Regions from separate parts of the Brevibacillus gelatini genome, predicted to be linked through region 2. Evidence: riboswitches for the same ligand, from Rfam matches in the RefSeq annotation. Region 2 holds a riboswitch; each other region holds the start of a gene.

Region 1 (4,207 bases), 750 kb from region 2:
CGATTATGCGACCCGAGCCATTATTTGGCAAGCAGTACGGTCATTTTTGCGCAAAAAAGCGCCCGCCAGCGAACTGGCAGACGCTCATGGACGTGATTATTGTTTGCTTTTTGCGATCTCTTCCGGTTTGAAAATGCCCGTCTCCGTCACAATTGCCGTAATGTACTTGGCAGGCGTCACGTCAAACGCCGGATTGTACACCTTGATGCCATCCGGTGCTACCTGTTTGCCCAGACCGTGCGTGATTTCCTCCGCCGAACGTTCCTCAATCGGAATGTCCGCGCCCGTCGGTGTTGCCAGGTCGACAGAGGACAAGGGAGCTGCCACGTAAAAAGGAATGCCGTGCGCTTTTGCCAAAACAGCTACCCCGTACGTGCCGATTTTGTTGGCGACATCGCCGTTCGCCGCCACGCGGTCTGTTCCGACGACGACCGCTTGCACTTTGCCTTGCGCCATCACCATCGCCGCCATGTTGTCGCAAATCAGCGTGACGTCGATGCCTGCCCGCTGCAGTTCATACGCGGTCAGACGGGCGCCTTGCAAAACGGGGCGAGTCTCGTCTGCGTACACTTTCAGATCCCAGCCGCGTTCCTTGGCCAGATAAAATGGAGCCGTTGCGGTTCCGTACGCTGCCGTAGCGAGCGCCCCCGGATTACAGTGCGTGAGAACACCCATGCCGTCTTGCAGCAGCGTGAGCAGATGCTCCCCGATTGTCCGGCACACCTCCGCGTCTTCCGCTTGAATCGCCAGCGCTTCGTTGAGTACAGCGGCTTTCAGCTCTGCGATGGACAGGGCAGCATCTTTTTCTTTTTCCACGCGCGCCTTGATCCGGTCGAGCGCCCAGAACAAGTTGACAGCTGTAGGGCGGGATGTGCCCAGATAGTCTGCCTGGCGGTTCAGCTCCTGCCAAAACTGTTCGTACGTCTGTGCCTCGCTGTCGCGAATCCCCAGGTACAATCCATACGCTGCGGCCATGCCGATTGCCGGCGCGCCGCGCACTTCCAGGCGGCGAATGGCGCCCCATACTTCTTCGGCAGTCGTCAGGTGCAAGTAAATCGTCTCTACTGGCAAACGCGTCTGGTCGAGCAAGACGAGCACGTCGTCTTCCCACTTGACTGGCGTGATTTGTGTGCTGATTGTCATACTGTCGTTGCCTCCTGATAGTAGCGTGCAGTTACTTGGCGGACGATGTCCGTGATGTCTGTCGATTCTTCGACGTTGGCCCGGCCGAGAATCAGTGCTTCTCCGATTGCCAGCGCCAGACGCTCGGCTTCTGCCCGTTTTGCATCGTCTGCGATGGTGTTCAGATCAGCCACTCCCGCAAGTCCGATCACGCGGCGCAAAATTTTGCAGCCGGCATAGCCTGCCGTGTCCTGAATCAGTCGCTTCACGTAGCTTTGCCACAAGCCTTCGACATGAGCGCTGCGCTCTTTTGCCTGCTTGTGCCAGAGCTGAACGAACTGGGAAACAAATTCGTTCCAGACATCCTCCACCGTTTCCAGCAAGTATTCGCGGTACGAGTCGCGTTCTCCTTGGTCTTCCTGCAATCCGTGCTGGCCAGCGTAGTTGAGCAGCAGGTTGGCGATGACCGCGCCGATGTCGAAGCCGATTGGCCCGTAGTAGGCAAATTCGGGATCGATCACTTTCAGGCTCGTCTCGGTGATGAAAATGCTGCCCGTATGCAAGTCGCCGTGCAAGAGCGCTTCTGTGCGCGTGAGGAAGTCGTATTTCAGCTTGGCGATTTCCAGCTTGAGCGGCTTGTTGTTCCAGATCGCTTCCACTTCCCGGTGAATCAGCGGGTTGAAGTTATTGGTCTGCGCATTTTCGTACGGGTCGGTAAAGACGAGATCTTCTGTGATTTTGCATAATTCCGGATTTATGAATGTTCCGACGAGCGCTTTTTTGTCGTACGGATGCGCGCCCAAATCCGATGTGTAGAACAAGGTGTGCGCGAGAAAACGACCGATCTGCTTGGCGAATAGCGGGTAGCGGTTTCCTTCAATCAGGCCCTTGCGCATGATCGTATGGTCCCCGACGTTTTCCATGACGGTCAGTGCCAGCTCCTGATCGTAGTGATACACCTCCGGCACGAGATCCGGCACGTATTTGTGCTGAATGCGGAGTGCTTCACTCTCGATTCGGGAGCGGTCGATGGTCAGCGGCCACGATTCGCCCACGACGCGCGCAAACGGAAGCGCCTGCTTCACGATCACTTTTTTTCCGGTAGCCGGTTCCTGAATATCGAACACCAGATTCAGATTCCCGTCCCCGATTTCACGGCTGGTCAGCTCGGCCCCTTCCGTAAACAGACCCGGCAAGCCTTTTACGTACTCCACTGCTTCCTGTTCAGTCAATGCGCGGTATGCCATGATTGATTACTCCCCTCGTTTAAGTCGTTGCTCTCTCTATCTGCAGCAGACTGGTCATATCGTTCAGCCATGCAAAAAACCTCTTTTCCGAAGAAAAGAGGTCGCTGTCGTCACGTACAAATAACGTGTCATGTCCCCCTTATCTTCCAGACCACTTTTGTTTCTGCAGGAATTAGCACCGTGCACGTCGCTGATTGTTTTCATCGCTGTTCGCGTCAACATAGCGTCGTGTCGGTTGCCGGGTATCATCGGGCCAGTCCCTCCACCTTCTCTGGATAAGGTATCCAAACGTATGCGGTTTTTGATTTAGTTTGAATCATACAACCTGTGGTTCCGGGATGTCAACATTCTTTTTTGCAAAAACGGTTCGCCCTTTACCAGCTTTTTTGTGTCCCCGATGCGGCGGGGGGGTCCCAGTTCCACCAGTCGATTTTCCCGACAAATGCGGCGGTAATCGCCTTTTCCTCCTTGAGCCTAAGCAACTCCTTCGTCGGTCCGGTCAGGACGGCGCCGTAGATGCGCAAGCCTTTTTCCTGCAAATAGCGATAGCGCTCCTCGATTTGCGGATCGCCGCCCGTAAGCAGTGCAGAGCCCATGTCGCGTACCAGGCTTTTTTGCTCGGTCAAATATTTCATCTCGCCCATGAAGGCAGCCATTCGCCGCTCGCTTTCGCCGTTCACCTGAATCGGCGCTGCTCCGTAATCCAGCGCCCGCTCGGCAAAGCCCCAAACTTCCCCCGGGCCGAGTAACAGATTGCCTACTTCTCCGTCTGCCTGTTTCAACTCCACTCCCGTGTCGACGGCAAACCAGACCGTTTCTTGGCTGTCGCTGATGATATGGCGGGAAACCAGCTTGACGTACTGGTCATACGTCAAGAAGCTGTCAAACGAGATCGCCAGTTGGGATACCGTTCCCTCCGGCAGCTTTTCCAGCGTTGTCCAGGCAGGCGTGCGCAAATAGGCCGTGTCTTCTTCCGGTTCTCCGGATGACAACGGGTAGCGGAAAAACAGTTTTTGCTCCCTGACGCCACCTGTCCACTCCGGTCTGGCGCTCACGTTCCACAGTACATTCGTGCTCCGAAAGCGGCCAGCGTTTTTGGCCTCTCTGCCAACTTGCTCGCGCAGTTCCATGTCGATGCTGCCGTACAACAGCCCCACCTGCGAGCCGCTGCTGCCCACGCTCACGCCCGGCTGGGTAAAATTGACCATGTCCCACGCCACCCGGAACAAATCGTCGTACATCAGCCTGCCCACCCAGCCGTTTACAAGCAGCAAGAGCACACCTGCAAGGCAAGGAATCGCGAAGGCATAAAAGGAGGTCGTCAGCCGGTTTTTCCATTTTCCCCGGCGGACGATTGCCCGCTGTCTGGCTTCCGATAGCGAAAGCGCTGACTTGACTTCTTCCCTGTCGTCTTCCCCCTTGTCCTCCCCCAGCAGCAACCGTTCCAGCCTCTGTGCGTACTCTTCATCGCTTGTCAGTTCCTCGCCCAGTCGCTTCGCTTCCTCTCCCGTTACTTCCCCTCTCAAATAAGCAAGCAGCCTTTGCTCGCGCTCATCTCCGTTTTGCCTCGTCATAGCCCTTCCTCCTTCCACAGTTGTCGCATCTTTTGCCGTCCCCGAAACAGAGAACGCTTGACATCTGCCAGTTCGATTCCCAGCACCTGCGCCATTTCCGCGTAGGAAAGCTGCATCGTCGACAGCAAAATCACCTGCCGCTGCTTTTCCGGCAGCCGCTCCAGCCAGGCGGATGCCGTCTCCCACAATTCCTGGTTCACGAGCTGGTCAGCGGGATCGATAGCGGAAGCATCCAGCCGATCCGGCACGTTCCCGACGTAATCG
Region 2 (4,207 bases):
TGCTTGCCGTTGCTGGACGAGATGCCCCGGATGGTCAGCCAGGCCCGTGTAGTAAACGCGGCTCACGCCAGGGTGCGTGGACAGCCACTCTGCAAGAATCCCTGCTGATTTGGTGCTGACGTCCAGACGCGCCTTGAGCGTTTTCAGCCCGCGCATGACGAGCCAGCAATCCTGTACGCCGAGAATCGCGCCCATGCCGTTCTGGATCAGGTACAGCTGCTCCCCGAGCGCGGCGTCTCGCGTCACGGCCAGCCCCGCAACCACGTCGCTATGGCCGCCGATGAACTTGGTCGCGCTGTGAATGACGACGTCTGCTCCCAGCTCCAGCGGCCGTTGATAATACGGTGTCAAAAACGTATTGTCGACAATGACGAGCAGCCCGTGCTCTTTCGCAATCGCTGATACCGCCGCGATGTCGGTCACTTTCAGCGTCGGATTGGACGGCGTTTCCAGATACACCCCTTTGGTCGCCGGAGTAATCGCCGCTCGCACGGCTTCTGTCTGTGTCGCATCGACAAACGTAAAGGAAATGCCCATCCTCGACAGCACGCGGGTCAAAAAGCGGAAAGTGCCGCCGTACACGTCCTCCGCAACCACGATATGGTCACCAGCCGAAAACAGCATGAACACACTGGAGATGGCCGCCATACCGGATGAAAAGGCAAATCCGCGGGCACCGCCTTCGAGAGCGGCAATCGCTTCCTCCAGCGCGTGTCTGGTCGGATTGCCGGATCGGGCGTAGTCGTAAGTGCCTGGCTGGTCGAGGTCAAACTGGTGAAAAGTGGAAGCCTGGTAAATCGGAACCGACGACGCACCTGTGAACGGATCGATACAAGTAGAGCCATGAAGAACCTTCGTTGCAAAGTTCATCGAACAGCCCCCCCAACGGCGAGACTTGCGTCCAAAGCTTGAAACAAATCTTCGATCAAGTCTTCTGGATGCTCAATCCCGACCGACAGTCTCAGCAACCGGTCACAAACGCCGACATACTCCCGCACTTCCAGCGGAATGTCAGCGTGGGTCTGTGTCGCCGGATACGTACACAAAGACTCGACGCCGCCAAGGCTTTCCGCAAAAGAGACGATGCGCAGATTTTGCAAAAACAGACCCACCTGCTCTGCAGACCGTACCCGGAATGAAACCATACCGCTAAACCCGCTTGCCTGGCTCGCCTGGATGGCATGACCGGGATGTTCTTCCAGCCCAGGGTAGAATACCTCGGCGACAGCCGGATGCTCCTGCAGCTTTTTCGCAACAGCCAGCGCGTTAGACTGATGCCGTTCCATGCGCAGTGCCAAGGTCTTCATTCCGCGTACCAACAGCCAGCTATCTTGCGGGCCCAATACCGCGCCGATGGAATTGTGCAAAAACCGGATTTTTTCCGACAACTCCTCACCCTTTGTCACAATCAGCCCTGCCAGCACATCGTTGTGGCCGCCCAAATACTTCGTCGCGCTGTGCAACACAATATCTGCGCCAAGCTCCAGCGGGCGTTGACAGTAAGGCGTCATGAACGTGTTGTCCACGATTGTCAAAAGTCCATGCTGCTTTGCCAGCGCAGCGATTTGGCGAATATCGGTAATCTGCATGAGCGGATTCGTCGGCGTCTCGACGAAGATCGCTTTCGTCTCGGCTCGCAGCGCCTTTTGCACCGCTTCCAGATCACGCAAGTCTACGTAGGTAAAAGTCAGGCCGTAACGGGACAGCACCTGCTCAAACAAGCGATACGTCCCCCCGTACAAATCGAGCGATACAATGAGATGGTCTCCCTGAGAAAACAGACCCATGACCGTATGAACCGCCGCCATTCCCGATGCGCAGGCAAAGCCCGCATCCCCTGACTCTGCCTCCGCGATCGCTTCTTCCAAAACGGTGCGGGTTGGATTGGCCGTGCGTGTATAGTCATAGCCTGTGCTCTGCCCCAATGCCGGGTGGCGATATGCGGTGGCATAGTAGACAGGGAAGCTGACCGCTCCTGTTTTCTCATCTCGGCCTACGCCTGCCTGAATCAATTTTGTCTCTAGTCTCATCGTAACTCTCTCCCTCCAATGATCTGCGAGGGGCATGAAAAAAGCCCCCTTTCCTCTGAAAGAAGGCTTTGATTACGTCACCGTAAGCAAGACCTTCTCATCTTTCAGAGTTAATCAACTCTGCAGGAATTAGCACCATTATCTCCCCGCACGCATGAACGTGCAGGTGATTGGTTGCCGGGCATCATCGGGCCAGTCCCTCCGCCTCTCTGGATAAGAAGTTTTGCTATTCAATATTGATTGACCTAATACTAAAGGATAGCGCCGTTTTTTGTCAACAGGATTTTCCCCCGTTGCGCAAAAGTCCTGCTAGGCGTTTTTCAGCGCAGTCATGACCTGATTGTCCAGCTTCGCGGCCGCATTTTTGTCGTACGTCTTTTCGTATTGCGGCTCTACGGAAATGCGCGAGCCGTAAAACATGACGTCCCGTACGGAGTCAATCGCAATCTCGACCAGGGCCAGCTTCAGCGGAACGCCTTCCAGCCGCTCGGCTTTGAGCGTCGCGCGCCCGTTGATCGCAAAAGAGGAGCCTGCCCCAATCAAGTGCAGGACGACCTGCGGTTCTTTGGCAATATTGGCGAGAATGCGCGAGCGATTATCCACAGCAAAGCGGATGAGTCCGCTGTTCACCGCCAATGCCCAGGACAAGGAACTGAGCGATGGTGCCCCTGTCTCGTGATCGACCGTGCCGAGCGTCACAAATCGCTCTTTTTGCAGAAGCGCGAACAGGTCTTCCGACAAGGTTTGGGATACGGTTTCAGCCATTCGGATGCCTCCTCGTAAACGATAGTACGTCTATTGTACCCCCCTGATCTGACATTAGGCAAACGTTTCCTTTCCGCCTTGCTTCTGCCTGTTTTTTTCCCTAAACTGGTAGAAGCAACGCCGTAACGAATAAGGAGGTTGGAAAAAGTGGCCCCTACGCCTACAGAGCAGCTGATGCACAAAATCGACCAGGTTCTCCTTGAGTTGCAGGAAGTGCGGAAAGTAAACGAGCGCATGGATAAAATTGCCATGTTTCTGGAAGATATTCGGCTCGCAGACGTCATCCAAAACTACACAGCCCCGCGCAAGCTGCTTTGGATCAATTTCCTCGCAGGGCTTGCCCGGGGTCTTGGTTTGACGATTGGAACAGCGATCGTGCTGGCGCTGCTCGGCTCACTGTTGTCGCAGTTTCTCTCGATCCCGATCCTTGGCGATTACATCCGCGAACTGGTCGAGTACGTTCAAAGCTACAGTCAGCCGTAAACAAGACTACCTGTCGTTTCTTTTGTTGTCATCGTCGTCCTTGTCATCCTCGTCGTCATCATCCCATTTGCTATCGTGCTTTTTCCAGTAGCCGTATGCCTTCCCGTTTGGATGGTTGTGGTTCTCTTGTTTCTTGTCGTCATCCTTCTTTGGCTCGGCAGCTATTTTCGTGCTCAGGGCGATGTCTGCATGCTTTAACAGCTTGTCTTTTGCATACAGTTCCAGTTGCACGGTTTTGCCGACAAACGAGCTGTCTGTATATTTGATGTTTACCGTGTATTCACCCTTGGCGTTCGGCTTGATCTCCTTTTTCTTTCCGTCCGGCGTGATGATCACCAACTTGTTTTTTTCCTTCACATCCCAGCCCTTGATCGTGCCCTTGAGCTGAATGGACTTTTTCTTCGGATCGTGCACCGCTGTTCCGGCAATGACATAAGTTGTGTCAGGTTGTTTGTCCGGGGTGTTCACCACATCGACCTTGATCGTGTTGGAGTCGACTTTTTTCCCGTTTTCATATACTTCGATCAGCGCTTCGCCGCTCACAGCTTCCGCGTGCACATCCGTTACCGTCACGCTGAAGCTGTCGACGCCATCCCACAGTTTCTTCGGCGTCGTCTCTTTTTTCACACCGTTGTAGGAGACGACAACCTTGTCCACTCCGCGCTTGACGACACCCTTCACCTGCCATTCGCCCTTTTTGGCATCGTACTTGGAAAAGGCGTAAATCAGCCTGTTTTTCTCTTCGTCAGCCTGCGGGATAAGCTTTACTTTTTCACTGTCAGCCAAAAGAGTGCCCGCGTACGCCTGCACGGTTACGTATTGAACAGAATCGGTTGTTGGCGCAACAAAGCTGACCGTAAATGAATGCTCGCTTGTCGGAACGACCTCGATGATGTCACCGTTCGGCTTGGTGACGACCACCTTGGTTA
Region 3 (4,207 bases), 2.0 Mb from region 2:
CCTCGCTCTTTGCCCGGAGCGTCCTGACTCCCCTCCTGGCAAGCCTGCTGCTTTTCTTCTTCCAGTACGACCCTGCCTGCGCCCAGCCGCCGTATGCCAAATGGGGCAGATTGGCGATGCAGGAGACGATGAAAAAATATCCGCATGCGCAGATCGTCGATTACCTGCACGTCGGGCGCACAGCAAAAACGCCCACCACGTCGGAAGAGACGTTCAAGCTCTTGCTCCAGGAGGGCAATCGCAGGTGGGCGCTTCTTGTGCATATTGAATTTGAAAATCAGACCGAGCATGTCGTGCAGATTACGTTCGAGGAATCAGCCTGATTCAGTCTGCAAGCTGCTCCATGTCCTTCATCATCTGCTCCATGTCCATGTCGGCTGCCATTCCGTAGGCGCGGCGCATGTTTCCGTCGCCGTCGACGAGGAACATGCGGGCGGTATGGGCAAAGGAACCGTCAGGCTGCTTCAATACCGCGACTCCGAAATCCTTCGTTACCTTTTCCACTGTCTGGGCATCGCCGCGCAAAAACTTCCAGCCGCTCTGATCCGCCTTGAACTTCGCCGCATACTGCTGCAACACCTCTGGCGTGTCAAAATCCGGGTCAAAGGTGATGGAAATAAACTCAACCTCGTCGCCAAACAGCTTTTTCTCCTTGAGCTGCTCTTGCAGCTTGGACATGTTGTACGTCGTCGCCGGGCAAATGTCAGGGCAGTTGGTAAACATGAACTCGACCAGCCGCACCTTGCCTTTTCCTTCCGAGAACGTATACGACGTGCCGTCACTGTTGTCCAATGTAAAATCGGCAATCGGCTTCATCACGGGAATCGGCTCTTTTGCCATGTATTTGTAGCCCAACACGCCTACAATCGCAAGGATAATCACACCTGCGAGCACCGTAAACCAATGGCGCTGCAGCGCGGACCCGTGCTTCTGTGCTCCCTCACTCACGCATTTCTTCCTCCCCTGCTTTTCTCATGCGCCCGCCGCAATCCCGCGAAAAGGCGCATGTTTCTTTTTGGGCGAAAACATCCGCATTGCCAGTGCGGTCGCAATCGTATCCGGCTTACACTTCCTTCTCGCCAGGCCAAGCCAGCATGCCGCCGACCATATTGGTAGCGTCAAAGCCCAGTTCAGACAAATATTCGGTCGCTCGGTGGCTGCGCGCACCGCTGCGGCATACCAAAACCACCGGGAGCTCCTTGTCCAGCTCGTCGATGCGGTGCGGCAAAAAGCCGAGCGGGATCAGCTTGGCCTCTTTGATATGGCCTTCGTTCCACTCCTCCACCTCACGCACATCAATCACCTGGAGCTTTTCATTTGCAGCAAGCTTTTCCAAGAGCTCCTGCGGTGTCATTTCCTTCACGCCATGACTCATCGCGTTTTTCCTCCTGTATGTACAATCGTTTCGTCGTTTTCTGCCACTCCCATCATATCATAGGGGCATGCCATTTTCTAACGACGAGGGCGACGAAAGCGCCAGGATCCAGGGACAAATTTGTGACAGGGTAAGAAATGGTTTGTTTTTGCGCAAAAAAGCGCTGCTTGCGGACACCTGCCACGGGTGAGCATGAGAGAATTCACGAAAATCCAACCTGAAAACTTATAATTAAATATTGACAGCTCCGTAAGCCTTTCATACAATTATGACAATAATTGAAGCAACATGTTCATCAAGAGCGGTGGAGGGACTGGCCCTATGAAACCCGGCAACCAGCAAGCAAGCCTTGCGCGGTGCCAATTCCTGCAGAATCCATAGATTCTGAGAGATGAGTGCACTCCCGTGTATAATCCGGAGCCTTCTTCTACTCAGAGAATGGCTCCGTTTTTTTATCCCCAATCCCCCATATATGAAGGAGAGATAAGCATGTCTGACCAGCAACAATGGAAACCGGAAACCCTCGCTGTCCATGGTGGACAAGAAGTAGACCCCGTAACAGGCTCGCGCGCCGTTCCGATCTATCAGACGACTTCCTACGTCTTCCGCGACACGGAGCACGCTGCCAACCTGTTTGCCTTGAAAGAGTTCGGCAATATTTACACCCGCATCATGAATCCGACCCAGGATGCCTTTGAAAAGCGCGTGGCCCTTCTCGAAGGCGGCGTCGGTGCTCTGGCAACTTCCTCCGGTCAGGCAGCGATCACCTTTTCCATCTTGAACATCGCACAGGCCGGGGATGAAATTGTCGCATCCAGCAGCCTCTACGGCGGTACGTACAACCTTTTTGCGCACACACTCCCGCGATTTGGCATCAAGGTTCACTTTGTGGATCAGTCCAATCCGGAAAACTTCCGGGCGTTCATCAATGAAAAAACAAAGGCGGTCTTCTGCGAGACGATCGGCAACCCTCGCATTGACGTAGCGGACTTGCAGGCAATTGCGGACATCGCCCACGAAAACGGCATTCCGCTGATCGTGGACAACACGTTTGCTTCGCCGATCCTGTGCCGTCCATTCGAGCATGGCGCGGACATCGTGGTGCACTCCACGACCAAATTCATCGGCGGACACGGCACAGCCATCGGCGGCATCATCGTCGATTCCGGCAAATTTGACTGGAACAACGGCAAATTCCCGGGCCTGACGACACCAGACCCGAGCTATCACGGCGTCGTCTATACGGAAGCAGTCGGACCGCTCGCCTACATCATCAAGGCGCGCGTCCAACTGCAGCGCGACATCGGCGCAGCCGTCGCCCCGATCAACTCCTTCCTGTTCCTGCAAGGTCTGGAGACGCTGCACCTGCGCATGGAACGCCACAGCCAGAACGCCCTGGCCGTAGCCCAATTCCTCGCCGCGCATCCAGCGGTCGAGTGGGTCAGCTACCCTGGCCTGGAAGGTGACGCCCACTACGCCCTTGCGCAAAAATATTTGCCAAAAGGCGCTGGCGCCATCCTCACCTTCGGCATTCGCGGCGGTGTCGAGGCAGGCAAAACACTGATCGAATCCGTGAAGTTGTTCTCTCATCTGGCAAACGTAGGCGATTCCAAGTCGCTCATCATCCATCCGGCCAGCACGACGCACCAGCAACTGACGGAGGAAGAACAGGCAGCCGCCGGGGTAACGCCAGGACTGATCCGGCTGTCGGTGGGCACAGAAGCGATCGACGACATCATCGGCGATCTGGAGCAGGCACTGCAACGGGCTGTTCAGGCTTCTGCTGTTAACTAGGTTTGCTTATATCGTAAAAAGCGGCACGCATCTCTTATGGGGGTTGCGTGTCGCTTTATTTTTTTGGGTGCTGTCTTCTGTTTGTTGCTAGCTTTCAGGTGCTCGGCCCCTCTACATCGCCATCGGAGCGCTCATCGTCGTCGCCGCCGTCAGTGGAATCAGTTTGCGAAAATTTGTAAAATACAGGATATTCCCTGTATAATAAAATCCGATCAACCGCCTTTCAATCCTATCTATAATAAAGGAGATTTTCCATGACCCATCCCGCTCTGGATAGTCTTTTATCTTCTGTCAACCGCGTAATTGTAGGAAAAGCAGAGCAGGTGCGCCTGCTGGTGACTGCTCTGTTGGCGCGCGGGCATGTGCTGCTGGAGGACTTGCCTGGCATGGGCAAGACCGTGCTCGCCAAAACGTTGGCGCAGGCCATCGGCGGAACGTACAACCGCCTGCAGTTCACCTCTGACCTGCTGCCTTCCGATGTAGTCGGACTGCACGTGTTCAACCAGCGGACGAACGAGTTTGAGCTGCGCAAAGGACCTGTGTTCGCGGACGTTTTGCTCGCGGACGAAATCAACCGCGCAACGCCGCGCACACAATCCGGCCTGCTCGAATGCATGGAAGAACGCCAGGTCACAATCGAAGGTATCACGCTGCCGCTGCCCTCGACGCTGCTGGTGATCGCCACGCAAAACCCGCTTGAATCTGAAGGGACCTATCCCCTGCCCGAAGCCCAGTTGGACCGCTTTTTGTTCCGTCTGTCGCTCGGCTATGGCACGCGCGAGGATGCAAAAGAAATACTCCGCAGATTCCGCAGCACCTCTCCTTTGGAGACCGTGCAGCCAGTGATGTCTGTGGAACAAATCGCCGCCCTGCAAAAAGAAGTAACAGCCGTCCATGTCAGTCAGGCGGTGGAAGATTACGTCATCGACCTGACGGAAGCGACGCGCAGCCACCGCTCCGTCGATGTCGGCATCAGTCCGCGCGCCATGCTCGCCCTGCTGCGCGCAGCCCAGGCATACGCTTTTGTCTCTGGCCGCA
Region 4 (4,207 bases), 250 kb from region 2:
GACGCTTTCTCTGGAAGCATCTGTGCGGACGACCGGAAGAACGGGCGTAGAGATGGAAGCGTTGACGGCTGTAAGCGCCGCTGCTCTCACCGTGTACGATATGTGCAAGGCGATGGACAAAGCAATGATAATCGGCCCGACTTGCCTGGTGAGCAAAACGGGCGGGAAAAGCGGCGATTTTCGCCGGGGAGAGAACTAGACCATGAAACAGAAATGGCAATCCTATCCGAGCAGCATTCGTCTTCTGGCGATTGCTGCGATCATTTTTTCTACAGGAATGGCTTGTATTTGGCCGCTTGTCACCATCTATATCCATGATTATTTGGGGAAGCCGCTGACCGTAGCGGGCTTTTTGCTGTTATTGAACCAGGGGGCTTTTCTGATCGGCAGCATCGCAGGCGGCATGCTGTTCGACCGCTGGGGGAAAATGCGCACGATCCTTTTTTCCTCTGTCGGCATTATTCTGATCTCTGTCGGGCTTGGCGTCACGCATGACTTCACCATGTATACGGTCTTGCTGTTGCTGAACGGACTGTTTTACGGCATGCTGTCTCCGGTCTTGAATGCGCTCGCTGTTGTGCTGTGGCCGGAAGGCGGGCGAACCGGAATCAATACGATCTACGTCGCGCTCAACGCCGGGGTGGCGGCGGGCTCTGCCCTTGGCGGTTTGCTGGCGAGCATCTCGTTTGCCTGGACGTTCTTCGGCAACGCCATCCTGCAAGTCATTGTGCTCATCATGTTCGTACTCACCCTGCCCCGTCAGCTCAAGGCAGCGGCGGACGGGTCCAGTCAGGGTGAGCAAGCCAATACGGCGGGCACTCCTGCGGCTGCCGGGCAAAGCGCTGCCCATCTGAATCCGGGTGATGCGCTTGCGCCGCTGCAGCAGCTGCCGCCGAAAAAAGTGGCGTGGGGCGCACTGCTGCTCTTGTGCAGCGGGCTTTTCATCTGTTGGATTGTCTACGTCCAATGGACAACGGTGTTGTCGACCTACATGCAGTCGCTGGGGATTTCCTTGCGTCAGTACAGCTTGCTGTGGACGATCAACGGCGGCCTGATCTTGTTCGGACAGCCGCTGATTGCCTGGGTCATTCGCCGCTTCGCCCGCACACTGCGCGCGCAAATGCTGCTCGGCTCCTACGTGTTCGTGCTGTCGATGCTGATTTTGTCGCAGACGACCTCCTACGCTGGCTTTGTCGCCGGCATGTTCATCATGACGCTCGGAGAAATGCTCGTCTGGCCGGCCGTGCCTGCCGTAGCGGCAGAGTTTACGCCACCAGGGCGCGAAGGCTTCATTCAGGGCCTGATCTCGGGCACAGGATCGGCGGGACGCATGCTCGGACCGCTGCTCGGGGCGATCATTTTCCAGCACTTCCAGGCGCAGGGGCTGTTGTACATCATGGCGGGGCTTGCCTTGCTGTCTGTCGCGCTTTTTGCCCTGCACAGCTCTTTTCAAGGCCGTACGGGAAAAGTGCCGCAGACGACCGCAGAAAAGATGTAAGCAGGAAAAAGCGGCTCGCCGCGCGAAGCATCTTGACACGTTCGGAACGCGCAATGTAGTATGAAGGAGATTAAAAACAGTATATTCCGTGTGCTTTACTTATGAAGAGAGGCGGAGGGACTGGCCCTATGAAGCCCGGCAGCGGATCTGCGCGCTCGTGCGATGCAGATGCTGTGCCAAATCCAGCAGGAGAATTCCTGACAGATAAGGACGTGACCAAGTTGATCTCCCCCTTTTTCTGTACGGAAAGAGGGGGTTTTTGTTGTACATTGGCCTAAAAAGAAAGGAACTGAAGAAAGATGCGCATCCAACCTTCCGATATGATTGATCGGCTCCCCACCCAGTTTTTTGCGACATTGGTGGCAAAAGTAAACAAAGTCATCGCGAGTGGGCATGACGTCATTAATCTGGGCCAAGGCAACCCTGACCTGCCTACGCCGCCGCACATTGTAGAAGAGCTGAAGGCGCAGGCAGAAAATCCGCTGCATCACAAGTACCCGCCATTTTCCGGCCGTCTGGAGCTGAAGCAGGCAGTCGCACACTGGTACAAGCAACAATTTGATGTGGACCTCGACCCGGAGGAAGAGGTAGCCATCCTGTTTGGAAGCAAAACCGGCCTCGTGGAAATATGCCAGGTGCTGATGAACGCAGGCGATGTGGCACTCGTACCGGACCCAGGCTATCCGGATTACTGGTCCGGCGTAGCGGTCGTAAACGGGCGGATGTCGATGATGCCGCTCACGGCAGAAAATCAGTTTTTGCCCGACTACAGCAAAATCCCGCAAGCCGATCTGGACCGTGCCAAGCTGATGTTTTTGAACTATCCGAATAACCCGACAGCAGTGAACGCTCCGTTTGAATTTTACGAAGAAACGATCCGGTTTGCCCGCAAGCACGCGATCGTCGTCTGCCACGATTTCGCGTACGGCGCGATCAGCTACGACGGCAAAAAGCCTGTCAGCTTCATGCAAGTGCCGGGGGCAAAAGAGGTGGGCGTGGAGTTTTACACGTTGTCCAAAACGTACAATATGGCCGGCTGGCGCGTAGGCGCGATGGTCGGCAACCGCGAGCTGGTAAGGCTCATCAATCTGATTCAGGATCACTACTTCGTCAGCCTGTTTGGCGCTGTTCAGATGGCGGCAGCCAAAGCGATGACCGACTCGCAGCAGTGCGTCCATGATCTGGTCGCTGTCTACGAAAGCCGCCGCAACGCGCTGTTTTCCAACCTGCACCGCATCGGCTGGCAGGCTACGCCATCGCAAGGCTCGTTTTTCGCCTGGCTGCCCGTCCCGGCAGGCTTTACTTCGGTCGAGTTCTCTGATTTGCTGCTGGAAAAAGCGCACGTGGTCGTCGCACCAGGTGTAGGCTTCGGCCCGAGCGGAGAAGGCTACGTGCGCGCCGCCCTGTTGTCGGACGAACAGCGCCTGGCAGAAGCAGTACGGCGGATCGAGCAACTGGGGCTTTTTGCAAAAACAAAATAGGAATGCAGCAGGGGACCACACTTCCTGAGGTTGGGGAGTGTGGTTTTTCTGACGCTGAGACATACAGGAATAAAAATCATTCTCAACGTTGACAGATAATGATTTTCATTATACGATGTTGTTAATGATAATTAATCTCAGCAGAAGCGGGAGGGTATTATGCGCTATCAGATTAACGGTTACACGGACATGTACACGGTGATCGCCAACGAGCGGAAAATCGGTGGAGCCATTGAAGCAGCTCAGGTTCGCCTGCGCACAGGTGAGGTTTTCACCAATGCGGTTCTCACTCGTCTGGAAATGTCCGGTGCGCATTTTTGCTCGATCGGCTTCGTGACAGAGGAAGGCAAGCGGCTGATTGTGCATGTGGACGACATCAGCATGATCGCGGACGCGCGCCACGTCAATGTATGTGAGCTTGCCAATGAATGCATGCGAAAAGAAAAGTGCGCCGAGCGCCTGAAGCGTTTGAAGCGCCTCTGTGAGCTGAACGAAGGAAGCTGTACGCCTACCTTCCAGGAAGAGGCGTTGCTTTTGGCAGAAGACATTGGCCTCGAGGAAGCGCGCTCCCATGTGGATTTGTCCTTCCTGCCGCATGCAGAAAAATCGCGGGTTGTCCGCATCGCGTAGAGTATTTCCAACCACGCTACATATTTCGCCCCTTTCCCTTTTTCGGTGGAGAGGGGCTTTTTGCGTACGCTCGACATAGTCAAAACCTATTTGCGCCATAGCTAGCGGGGATTGGACTTTGCCTGAGGTCAGTGATAAAACAAGAATAAGCAAAATCAAGGGGGAACGGGACATGGAGTATTCTTTTTCAAAATCAGTAGACGCATTATCCTCCTCGGCTGTCCGGGAAATCTTGAAGCTGACCCAAGGCAATCAAGTGCTCTCGCTCGCAGGCGGGCTGCCGGCTGAGGATTCTTTTCCGATTGCAGCGATGCGCGAAGCGTTCAATCGGGCATTTGATCTGGGTGCCAAATGTTTGCAATACGGTTTGACTGACGGATACATTCCGCTTCGCGAGTGGGTTGCCTCACGGATGAAGCAAAAACATATGAACGTTGGCGTGGACAATATGCTGTTGACCACGGGCTCCCAGCAGGCCGTCGACTTGCTGTGTCGGGTCTATCTGGACGAAGGCGACGTCGTGCTGGTAGAAAATCCGACGTATCTGGCTGCGGTCCAATTGTTCCAGTTCCGCGGAATTCGCATCATTCCGGTACAA

Evidence for each region. A riboswitch is a leader RNA that binds a small molecule or an ion and turns the genes downstream of it on or off. The one in region 2 is predicted to bind S-adenosylmethionine.
Region 1: linked by a shared signal. The riboswitch ahead of mtnK (S-methyl-5-thioribose kinase) and the one ahead of AAFJ72_RS14270 (aminotransferase class I/II-fold pyridoxal phosphate-dependent enzyme) in region 2 are both predicted to bind S-adenosylmethionine.
Region 3: linked by a shared signal. The riboswitch ahead of AAFJ72_RS02310 (homocysteine synthase) and the one ahead of AAFJ72_RS14270 (aminotransferase class I/II-fold pyridoxal phosphate-dependent enzyme) in region 2 are both predicted to bind S-adenosylmethionine.
Region 4: linked by a shared signal. The riboswitch ahead of AAFJ72_RS15685 (pyridoxal phosphate-dependent aminotransferase) and the one ahead of AAFJ72_RS14270 (aminotransferase class I/II-fold pyridoxal phosphate-dependent enzyme) in region 2 are both predicted to bind S-adenosylmethionine.

What each region holds. Positions count from the first base shown of each region.
Region 1 is NZ_CP154342.1:3,719,160-3,723,366, forward strand. Features, by position in the region: gene mtnA (S-methyl-5-thioribose-1-phosphate isomerase) at 97-1,143, opposite strand; gene mtnK (S-methyl-5-thioribose kinase) at 1,140-2,369, opposite strand; SAM riboswitch class I at 2,506-2,651, opposite strand; gene AAFJ72_RS17985 (anti sigma factor C-terminal domain-containing protein) at 2,744-3,943, opposite strand; gene AAFJ72_RS17990 (sigma-70 family RNA polymerase sigma factor) at 3,940-4,207, opposite strand, start outside.
Region 2 is NZ_CP154342.1:2,968,977-2,973,183, forward strand. Features, by position in the region: gene AAFJ72_RS14265 (trans-sulfuration enzyme family protein) at 1-870, opposite strand, end outside; gene AAFJ72_RS14270 (aminotransferase class I/II-fold pyridoxal phosphate-dependent enzyme) at 867-2,030, opposite strand; SAM riboswitch class I at 2,125-2,250, opposite strand; gene AAFJ72_RS14275 (pyridoxamine 5'-phosphate oxidase family protein) at 2,340-2,795, opposite strand; gene AAFJ72_RS14280 (DUF5665 domain-containing protein) at 2,970-3,278, shown strand; gene AAFJ72_RS14285 (hypothetical protein) at 3,285-4,207, opposite strand, start outside.
Region 3 is NZ_CP154342.1:419,226-423,432, reverse strand. Features, by position in the region: gene AAFJ72_RS02325 (YqzG/YhdC family protein) at 1-323, shown strand, start outside; gene AAFJ72_RS02320 (SCO family protein) at 325-948, opposite strand; gene AAFJ72_RS02315 (rhodanese-like domain-containing protein) at 1,064-1,375, opposite strand; SAM riboswitch class I at 1,665-1,773, shown strand; gene AAFJ72_RS02310 (homocysteine synthase) at 1,865-3,169, shown strand; gene AAFJ72_RS02305 (AAA family ATPase) at 3,424-4,207, shown strand, end outside.
Region 4 is NZ_CP154342.1:3,220,003-3,224,209, reverse strand. Features, by position in the region: gene moaC (cyclic pyranopterin monophosphate synthase MoaC) at 1-199, shown strand, start outside; gene AAFJ72_RS15690 (MFS transporter) at 203-1,498, shown strand; SAM riboswitch class I at 1,595-1,709, shown strand; gene AAFJ72_RS15685 (pyridoxal phosphate-dependent aminotransferase) at 1,798-2,979, shown strand; gene AAFJ72_RS15680 (hypothetical protein) at 3,139-3,609, shown strand; gene AAFJ72_RS15675 (PLP-dependent aminotransferase family protein) at 3,782-4,207, shown strand, end outside.